2 regions of the Pseudomonas sp. I3-I5 genome follow, and region 1 is predicted to be linked to the other one. Evidence: predicted binding sites of a transcription regulator. Region 1 holds the regulator's gene; the other holds the start of a gene.

Region 1 (5,193 bases):
GGCAATCGCCGTATCGCAGGCGGGGTCGAACTGACCGCCGCGCTGGACTACAAGCTGTCCGCCCTGGCACCTCGGGTACCGAACGTCGAACTCGAAGAAGAGCTTCGCAAGACGCACACGCGCATCGCCACGGCCAAGGCCGAGCTCGATCAGCGCCCGGACAGCAGCGACAGCAATCGCCAACTGTTCGCCGGTCAATCGCTCACGGCGTCCGAGCCCTTGGTCGAGCCGCATGTCGATACCCCGCAGCCGGCCGCCACCGCAAGCAGCCAGGCCTCGGTGGACCCGCGCCTGTTCGATGCCATGCGCTCGGAGCTGTCCGGCTTGCGCGAATTGCTGGAAGTGCAGCTGGGGTCGCTGGCCTGGACCCAGCTGCAAGGTAGCAAGCCGCAGCAGGCCACGTTGTGGCGCCGGCTGCAGCGCATCGGCCTGTCTGGCCCCATTGCCCGCGAATTGCTCGAGCTGACCAAGGACATCGAGGAGCCTCGCCACGCCTGGCGTATGCTGCTGGCGCACCTGGCGCGCATGATCCGTACGCCTGACGTCGAACCGATCGAGGACGGCGGCGTGATTGCCGTCGTCGGCCCAGCCGGCATGGGCAAGACCACCACCCTGGCCAAGCTCGCGGCGCGTTATGTGCTCAAGTACGGCGCCCACAACCTGGCGCTGGTGAGCATGGACAGTTTTCGCATCGGCGCCCAGGAACAGCTCAAGACCCTGGGCCGGATCCTGAATGTGCCGGTCACCTATGTCGACCCCGGTCAGTCGTTGGCGGCGGCGCTCGAGCCGCTGCTGCGCAAACGCGTGGTGCTGATCGATACGGCCGGCCTGCAAGCCAGCGACCCGGCCTTGCGCATGCAGCTCGATACCCTGGCCGGTCGCGGTATCGCTGCGAAGAATTACCTGGTCCTGGCCACCACCAGCCAGAAGCAGGTGCTGACCGCGGCCTACCACAGCTACAAGCGCTGCGGGCTGGCCGGCTGCATCCTGACCAAACTCGACGAGTCGGCAAGCCTGGGCGATGTCCTGAGCCTTGCCATCAGTTTCCGACTGCCCGTGGCCTACCTTACCGATGGGCCGCGTATCCCGGACGATCTGCACTTGCCCCGTGGGCACCAGCTGGTCACCCGCGCGGTCAATGTGCAGCAGCAGGACGAGCCCAGCGAGGAGGCCATGGCCGACATGTTCGCTGATCTCTACCACAACCCACGGCGAGCGGGTTGAAAATGAAATGTGTGCAAGGTAGCTATGCCAAGGGGTACGCAGCATTGCCCTTCGTGTGGCATGAGTCCCAGCGAGACAAGGTAAAGAACAGACATGGGTAGCATGCATCCCGTACAGGTGATCGCCGTGACCGGTGGCAAAGGTGGCGTCGGCAAGACAAATGTTTCAGTGAACCTGTCTCTGGCGTTGGCCGAGCTGGGCCGCAGGGTCATGCTGCTCGACGCCGACCTGGGCCTGGCCAATGTCGATGTGTTGCTGGGCCTTGCGCCCAAGCGCACGCTGGCCGATGTCATCGAGGGGCGTTGCGAACTGCGCGATGTGATGCTGCAGGGCCCGGGCGGTGTGCGCATCGTCCCGGCCGCTTCGGGCACCCAGAGCATGGTGCACCTTGCGCCTGCCCAGCATGCGGGTCTGATCCAGGCGTTCAGCGAAGTCGGCGACAACCTCGATGTGCTGGTGATTGATACTGCGGCCGGCATCGGCGATTCGGTGGTCAGCTTCGTGCGCGCGGCTCAGGAAGTGCTGCTGGTGGTGTGCGATGAGCCGACCTCGATCACCGATGCCTACGCGCTGATCAAGCTGCTCAACCGCGATTACGGCATGAATCGCTTCCGGGTGCTGGCCAATATGGCCCAGAGCCCTCAGGAAGGGCGCAACCTGTTTGCCAAGCTGACCAAGGTCACCGACCGCTTCCTGGATGTGGCGCTTCAGTACGTGGGCGCCGTGCCTTACGACGAATGCGTGCGCAAGGCGGTGCAGAAACAGCGTGCCGTGTACGAGGCGTTCCCGCGCTCCAAATGCGCCTTGGCCTTCAAGGCCATTGCGCAGAAGGTCGACAGCTGGCCGCTGCCTGCCAACCCCCGTGGCCACCTGGAGTTCTTCGTCGAACGCCTGGTGCAGCCGACCAGTGCAGGTTCGATGTCATGAGCGCCAGCGGCTTCAAGATGTACAGCCGCGCCTCGAAGGACGCGCAATATGAGCTGATCGAGCGCTATGCCCCGCTGGTCAAGCGCATCGCCTATCACCTGCTTGCGCGACTGCCTGCCAACGTGCAGGTCGAGGACCTGATCCAGGCGGGCATGATCGGTCTGCTCGAGGTCGCCAACAAGTATGACGCCAGCAAGGGCGCCAGCTTCGAGACCTATGCCGGCATCCGCATTCGCGGCGCCATGCTCGACGAGGTGCGCAAAGGCGACTGGGCGCCGCGTTCGGTGCACCGCAACACCCGCATGGTCAGCGACGCCATGCGCGCGGTAGAAGCCAAAACCGGCCGCGACGCTAAAGATCATGAAGTTGCTGCCGAACTCAAGTTGAGCCTCGATGATTATTACGGGATTCTCAACGACACACTGGGCAGCCGCCTGTTCAGCTTCGACGACCTGTTGCAGGACGGCGAGCACGAAGGCTTGCATGAGGACGGCGTTAGCGGCCAGGCCGAGCCTGCCCGTGGGTTGGAGGAAGAGCGGTTCCAGGTCGCGTTGACCGAGGCCATCGCCAACCTGCCGGAGCGTGAGCGCCTGGTGCTGGCGCTGTACTACGACGAGGAACTGAACCTGAAGGAGATCGGTGAGGTCTTGGGGGTCAGCGAGTCGCGGGTCAGCCAGTTGCACAGCCAATGCGCCGCGCGCCTGCGCAGCCGCCTGGGGGAATGGCGGGCCCGTTGAGCCCGCCGCCGTCGTTGCCGTTTTCCACGTTGTACCGAATCGATTGAGTGCGCGCTCGGGGCCGAGCGCGTTTGAGACTGCTTGGAGGTCTAATTGGACAAAAACATGAAAATCCTCATCGTCGACGACTTTTCGACGATGCGGCGCATCATCAAGAACCTGCTGCGTGACCTGGGCTTCACCAACACCAGCGAAGCCGATGACGGCATGACGGCGCTGCCCATGCTCGAAAATGGCCATTACGATTTTCTGGTAACTGACTGGAACATGCCGGGCATGTCCGGTATCGACCTGCTGCGCAAAGTGCGCGCCAGCGACAAGCTCAAGAGCTTGCCGGTGTTGATGGTGACCGCGGAAGCCAAGCGCGACCAGATCATCGAGGCCGCCCAGGCAGGCGTGAATGGCTATGTGGTCAAGCCGTTCACCGCCCAGGTGCTCAAAGAAAAGATCGAGAAGATCTTCGAACGCGTCAACGGCTGAGTCACGTCAGGGGGCGCGCCATGAGTTCATCACACACGTCATTGGGCGAGTTCGAATCGACCCTCAAAAAGCATGCCCAGGAGTTGGTCGAAAGCCTGGAGCGCGGACGGTTCGGCGAGGCGGTGCAACTCATTCACGAGTTGAACCAGACCCGCGATCGGGGGCTGTACCAGGAAGTGGGCAAGCTGACCCGCGAACTGCACAGCGCCATCGTCAGTTTCCAGATCGACCCGACCATACCCCAGGCCGAAGAGGTGTCGCAGATTACCGACGCCACCGAACGCCTGTCCTATGTGGTCAAGCTCACCGAAGGGGCGGCAAACCGCACCATGGACCTGGTCGAGGAAAGCACGCCTGTGCTCAACGACCTGGCCAGCGAAGCCAAAGCGCTGAGTGCCGATTGGCAGCGCTTCATGCGCCGGGAAGTGAACGCCACGGAGTTTCGCGACCTGGCCAAGCGCGTCGACGGTTTCTTGGCGCACAGCGCCGAAGGTAACCGCAAGGTGGCTGGCCATCTCAACGACATCCTGCTGGCCCAGGATTACCAGGACCTGACCGGGCAGGTGATCAAGCGCGTCACGGCGTTGGTGACCGAAGTGGAAAGCAACCTGCTGAAACTGGTGATGATGGCCAGCCAGGTCGACCGCTTTGCAGGCATCCAGCATGACCAGGATCAGTTGCGCGCAGAAAAAGATCGAGAAAAACATCCGACTCGGGGTGAAGGTCCGCAGATTCATGCCGATAAGCGTGAAGACGTCGTGTCCGGTCAGGACGATGTCGATGATCTGCTATCCAGCCTGGGTTTTTAAGGAGCACCTTTGATGAGCTTCGGCGCCGATGAAGAAATCCTTCAGGATTTCCTGGTAGAAGCCGGTGAAATACTTGAGCAATTGTCCGAGCAGCTGGTCGAGCTTGAAAGCCGCCCTGACGATGCCGACTTGCTCAATGCAATTTTTCGCGGTTTCCACACTGTAAAAGGGGGCGCCGGCTTCCTCCAGCTCAATGAGCTGGTGGAGTGCTGCCATATCGCCGAGAACGTGTTCGACGTGCTGCGCAAAGGTGAGCGCCGGGTCGATGCAGAACTGATGGATGTGGTGCTCGAAGCACTGGATGCCGTCAACGGCATGTTCGCCCAGGTGCGTGAGCGCAGCGAGGTCACACCGGCCACGCCCGAACTGCTGGCAGCCCTGGCGCGTCTGGCAGAGCCCGGCAGCGCCGAAGCGGCCCCGGCACCGGCTGTGCCCGTGCCGGTTGAACCTGCGCCCGTGCAGCAGGCTGCGCAAGCTACCGAAGCTGACATCACCGACAGCGAGTTCGAGCAACTGCTCGATTCGCTCGACGCAGTCAAAGCCCAGGCGGCGGCCGAGCAGATGCCTGCCGAGCCGGTCAGCGGCCAGGGTGACGACATCACCGATGCCGAATTCGAGTCGCTGCTCGACCAGTTGCATGGCAAGGGCCAGTTCAGTGCCGAAGTGACGGCCCAGCCGGTGGCTGCCACTGCCGAGCCGGCCAGCGATGAAATTACCGACGCCGAGTTCGAGTCGCTGCTGGATCAGTTGCATGGTAAAGGCACGTTCAAGGCCGATGCCTTGCCCGCAGCCAAGGCGGCGGCGCCTGTCGAACAAACATCTGCCATCCCTGGCGACGATATCAGTGAGCACGAGTTCGAGGCGTTGCTGGACCAGCTGCATGGCAAGGGCAAGTTCAATGGCGACGTGGCTGCCGTCGATGCACCTGCCAGTGTTCAGGCCGCAGCCCCAGCCAGGGCCGAGGCGCCGGCGGTCGCCCGTCCTGCTGGCGCGGCGGCACCGGTTGCAGCGCCCAA
Region 2 (5,193 bases), 2.1 Mb from region 1:
GGCCGGGTCGCCGCCCAGCAGTTCCTGTGCGCTGTAGCTGTGGCCCTTGGCCTGGAAGATGCGGCCGTGCTCGATCGGTCCCACCTGGCTCACTGCACCGTCGGCCGGGCACAGGATGGCGCCGGGGGTCTGGTCCAGGGGGCGTGCGCCGGGTTTCAGGGCACGGGTGAAGAACGCGTTGAAGTGCTCGTAGGCGGTCAAGTCTTCGACCAGCGCCTCACGCATGTCGACCTGGTAGCGCTTGGCAAACCAGGCGGTGAAGGCGTTCTTGAACCAGCGGGCGCGGCACTCGGCAACGCAGCCGGCCAGGCGCGACAGCAGGTGATGCGGCAGCAGGTACTGGCTGATGATGAACAGACGGGATTTCATTCAGGTTCCTTAAACTTCTACAGGCGTGTCCGGGTGGTTGCCCCATTCGCTCCAGGAGCCAGCGTACGCTTTGACTCGCGGGTAGCCGAGGGCCTTTGCCACCAGATAAGTGAAGCCGGAGCGGCGATGCGTCTGGCAGTGGGTGATCACTTCCTTGTCAGGCGTGATACCAAGGGACTGCAGCACTTCGGCGATGTCCGGGCGGATGCGCAGATGGTCATTGAGGTCCATGCCGGCGGTCCATTCGAAATTGACCGCACCGGGTATGTGCCCGCCTTTGGCCGCGAGCATTTTTTCGCCGGTGAATTCCTGTGGGGCGCGAGCATCCCAGATTGCCAGGTCATCGGCGCCCAGGCGGCTTTGCAGGTATTCGCGGGTGGCGGTGGGTTCCGGATGCAGGTGCAAACTCACCGGCTGGGTACCCTTGGCAGGCACATCGGTACTGAGCCGGTCGGCAGGCCAGGTCTGGATGCCACCGTTGAGGTAGTGGTACCGGGTGTGACCGATCACATCGAGCAGCCAGATGAAGCGGCCAGCCCAGCCACCGCCATCATCGTCATACACCACATAGACGGCATCGCTGCGGTGGCCCAGTTCGCCGAACAGCTTTTCCAGGTCGCTCAACGGCGGTAGCAGCCCCGGTGCAGGCGGCTGACCGAGCTGAGTCCGCTTGCCCTCGACGAAATGCGCGCCCGGGATATGCCCGCTGACGTAACGATTGGCGCTGCTGAGGTCGACCAGGATCAAGTCGGGCGAGCCCAGGCGTGGCAACAGGTCGGCGGCTTCGATCACCAGCGGCAGGCCGGAAAAGTCGGTCATCCACGGTCTCCAGTGTGCAAAGAGGCGATTGTAGCGCAAGGCTCAGCCCTTGCGGTTGGCAAACACCGATAGCGCCCGTTCGATGCATTGCGAGGTTTTGCCAAAAGCCTGCACGCTGATGTCGGCCAGGGGCCGGCACCCTTGGTCGGCCACCAAGAGCATCAGCACCTGGTCATTGACCGCCAGCGAGCGCAGCAGCACATGCTCGCCTCGGAACAGGGCACGCAAGGGCGGCGGCAACAACGAGGCGAACTGGGTGTGGTTTTCGGGTGTAATGCGCAGTTGCCCGGCCTTGGACATCAGCTTTTGCAGCAGCTTATTCGCCGCCACCGGCAATATCAGGCTGCTCGCCTCTTTCGCTAGCCCGGCTGCCTGCTGCACGCGCAGGCAGTCATTGGCACGGTCCAGGCCCAGCAGCAGCAGGCGTTGCATGCCGCACGCTAGTACCGCTTCACGGGCCTGGGCCGCCAGGTGCACGGTATTGGTGAAAGGACTGGGCTGGGCCAGCAAGTCCTGACAGAGCGACCGCCAGCGTGCCAGTTCTTCGGCGGTAGGGGGCGGGGGCGCCAGCATGTCCGGGTGGGGGCGGCGTTGATGCCAGGGCCAGATCAAGGCCTCGGCAGGGTGGAACAGTGCTAGGCGCGCATGACGCCTGGCACTGGCCGCAGCTTGTTGGTGAACCTGCTGTTGAACCTCTTCGAGCGAGGTCTGCAGGTAGAGTGCGGTCAGCAGTTGCCAGCGCAGCAGGTGAGGATTGTCCCAGCCCACCTGCGCTGCCAGTGCCAGGTTGTTGGCCAGCAGCACGGTGTTGGCCGGTTGGTTGAACCAGCGCCGCAGGCCGGGCTCGGCATCGAGCCGCTGTTGTTGATTGAGCAGGTCTTCGTCCCGAGCGATGTTCAACACCTGGGCAAGCTGGTCGCGCTCCTCGAGCAGCAGGCGATAGCCCTGGGTCACCCATTGCGGCAGGCGCCACTGCTGGGCCACGGCCTGGCACAGCGCCATGATGCGAACACCGAACAGCTCCTGCTCGACAATGGCGGCGTCTTCACCTTTATGGATGACCCGCAGCTCCCAGGTGTCGAGCAGCTTCGGGTGGGCCAATGCCAGCGGCCATAACGGGGACAGGAACAGCAGGCTACCCCAGTGAATTTCCTGCCACAGCCGCGCCAGACGGCTGGCGAACAGGCCGCTGGCCTGCTGCGAGGCATGCTGGCTGATCAACTGGAACTGGCGCAGCACCGGCGGGATGTCTTCGATCGGCAGGGCTGGCAGGCGCCTGAGCAGGAGAGCGCTACGCTCAAGCCCCAGGCGATTGAGGGCGATCTCCAGGCTTTCGGCCGGTTCGGCCTGGCTGGCGTTGGTCGGGTGGTTGGCTTCGCGCATCACCGAAAGCACCAGGGCCGGGCTGTCCTGCATCAGCTCGGCGATGTCGCGCAATGAACGCCGGTTATCGTTGATGGCCGCCATGACCCGGTCGTAGCTGTGCTTGGGCACAGGAATGCGCACACTCTCCAGCAACTTCACCCAAGCCTCTAGCGTACGTGGGGCCTGGCCGGATACCTCGGTTTCGATTGGCATTTTGACATCAGTCCAAACTGGCTTTTCGCTTTTAGTGGCTATAGTCTGGCGCAGTTCTGCCGATAAGGAGAAGAAGAGTTTTGACGCTCCCGCCTCTTTCCCTGACCACGACAGCAAGTGCTTTGAATCTATGGCTAAAATTATCGGCATCATCGTCGTATTCGCGAGCGTGCTCGGCGGCTACGTCCTCTCCCACGGCAAGATTGCGGCGCTGATCCAGCCGTTCGAAGTGCTGATCATCGGCGGCGCGGCCTTTGGTGCGTTCCTGCAAGCCAACCCTGGCTACATGACGATGCACGTTCTGAAGAAGTCGATGAAGATGTTCGGCTCGCGCTTCACCCATGGCTATTACCTGGAAGTGCTGGGGCTGGTCTATGAGATTCTCAACAAGAGCCGCCGCGAAGGCATGATGGCCATCGAGGCCGACATCGAAGACGCCTCGGCCAGCCCGATCTTTGCCAAGTACCCGACCGTACTGGCCGATGAGCGCATGACTGCGTTCGTCTGCGACTACCTGCGCATCATGTCCACCGGCAACATGGCCCCCCACGAACTCGAAGGCCTGTTCGACATGGAGCTGCTGAGCATGAAGGAGGAGCTGGAGCATCCATCCCACGCGGTCACTGGGGTCGCAGATGGCATGCCAGGCTTTGGTATCGTTGCAGCCGTATTGGGCATCGTCGTCACCATGGCGTCGCTGGGCGATGGTGACCAGGCAGCCATCGGTATGCACGTGGGCGCCGCCCTGGTGGGTACCTTCTTCGGTATTCTCGCCGCCTATGGCTTCTTCGGCCCGCTGGCCAAGTGCCTTGAGCACGATGCCAAGGAAGAACTCAACCTGTACGAGTCGATCAAGGCCTCGCTGGTCGCTTCGGCCTCGGGCATGCCGCCGTCGCTGGCCGTGGAGTTCGGGCGCAAGGTGCTGTACCCCAAGCATCGCCCCAGCTTCTCCGAGCTCGAGCAAGCGGTACGCGGTCGCTGAGTCATGGAGAACAATCAGCCCATCATCGTCAAGCGCGTAAAGCGCTTTGGCGGCGGCCACCACGGTGGCGCCTGGAAGATCGCCTTTGCCGACTTCGCCACGGCCATGATGGCGTTCTTTCTGGTGCTGTGGTTGCTGTCGACGGCAACACCTGAGCAGAAGATCGCCATCGCCGGGTACTTCAAGGACCCGATCGGCTTCTCCGAAAGCGGTACACCTTACGTCATCGACCTGGGCGGCTCGCCCGAGCTGGCGCCGGAAAAGACCATCAACCCCGAGGTGAAATCGGAGCCGACCCCCGACACCAGCATCGAACTGAACAAGGACCAGGTGGAAACCATGGCCGAGCAGGTCGAGCGCGAGCGCCTCGAGCTGCTGCTGCAGGAGTTGCAGAACAAGGTGGAAGAGAACCCGCAGCTGCAGAAGTTCAAGGACCAGATCCTGTTCGAGATCACTCAGGACGGCCTGCGCATCCAGATCATGGACGCCGAGAACCGGCCCATGTTCGACATCGGCAGCGCACGCTTGCAGCCGTATTTCGAGGACATCCTGCTGGCCATGGCCGATACCATCAAGACCGTGCCCAACAAGATCAGCGTCAGTGGCCATACCGATGCCAAGCCGTACGCAGGTGCTGGCGAGTTCGGCAACTGGGAACTGTCGGCCAACCGCGCCAATGCTGCACGGCGGGCACTGGTAGCAGGGGGCTATCCAGAGGGTCAGGTGGCACGGGTGGTGGGGTATGCGTCTTCGTCGCTGTTCGATCGCAAGAACCCGCTCAACCCGGTAAACCGCCGGATCGACATCATCGTGCTGACCAAGAAGGCCCAGCGTGATATCGAAGGCGAGCAGGGCGCCGCGCCCCCGCCGGCTGAAGCGCCTGCCGGGGCGCAGGCACCGTCACCATCCGCACCGGCACCTTCGGCGGTCGATGGCCAGACGCCCATGCAGCCACGTGAGTTGCGCCAGAAGCTCAACATCTTCGAGAACGGCACGTTGAAGATGGATGAGACCAAGGAGCAGTGAGGGCTTGGCAGCCCCGCGGGGCTGCCGGTCACTGCCGGATCGGACGAGGCGCCATGCCTGCATCGTGCTCGCAGGGGTTGATCAGTAGGTTTCTTCCGGCAGGCTGGCGATGATCGAGCGGTAGCTGTTCATTCGCTGAGGCTTGATTCGCCCGTCTTCCAGAGCCTTGAGCAGAGCGCACCCGGGCTCGCGATCATGCTTGCAGTCGCGGAAACGACAGGTGCCGAACAGGTCGCGGAACTCGATGAAGCCTTCTTCTACATCGGTGCGGCTGACGTGCCCCAGGCCGAACTCACGGATGCCCGGCGAGTCGATCAGGTCGCCCCCGTTGGGGAAGTGATAGAGGCGGGCGGTGGTGGTGGTATGGGTGCCCTGGCCCGACCATTCCGACAGGTCACCGACCCGGGTGCCGGCCTGTG

The links. The regulator FliA, encoded in region 1, starts transcription of late flagellar genes. The targets are predictions, from matches to a motif close to CTAAAGTTTNNNNNNNNNNNGCCGNTAA.
Region 2: motA (flagellar motor stator protein MotA) is a predicted target of FliA. The motif match lies at 2,805-2,832, and genes of this name have one in related genera.

The regions. Positions count from the first base shown of each region.
Region 1 is NZ_CP093940.1:3,126,220-3,131,412, reverse strand. It holds gene flhF (flagellar biosynthesis protein FlhF) at 1-1,224, shown strand, start outside; gene fleN (flagellar synthesis regulator FleN) at 1,318-2,151, shown strand; gene fliA (RNA polymerase sigma factor FliA) at 2,148-2,888, shown strand; gene MOP87_RS13860 (chemotaxis response regulator CheY) at 2,994-3,368, shown strand; gene MOP87_RS13855 (protein phosphatase CheZ) at 3,389-4,177, shown strand; gene MOP87_RS13850 (chemotaxis protein CheA) at 4,190-5,193, shown strand, end outside.
Region 2 is NZ_CP093940.1:341,409-346,601, forward strand. It holds gene asd (archaetidylserine decarboxylase) at 1-369, opposite strand, end outside; gene MOP87_RS01440 (rhodanese-like domain-containing protein) at 379-1,188, opposite strand; gene MOP87_RS01445 (HDOD domain-containing protein) at 1,231-2,766, opposite strand; gene motA (flagellar motor stator protein MotA) at 2,897-3,748, shown strand; gene motB (flagellar motor protein MotB) at 3,752-4,774, shown strand; gene rsgA (small ribosomal subunit biogenesis GTPase RsgA) at 4,856-5,193, opposite strand, start outside.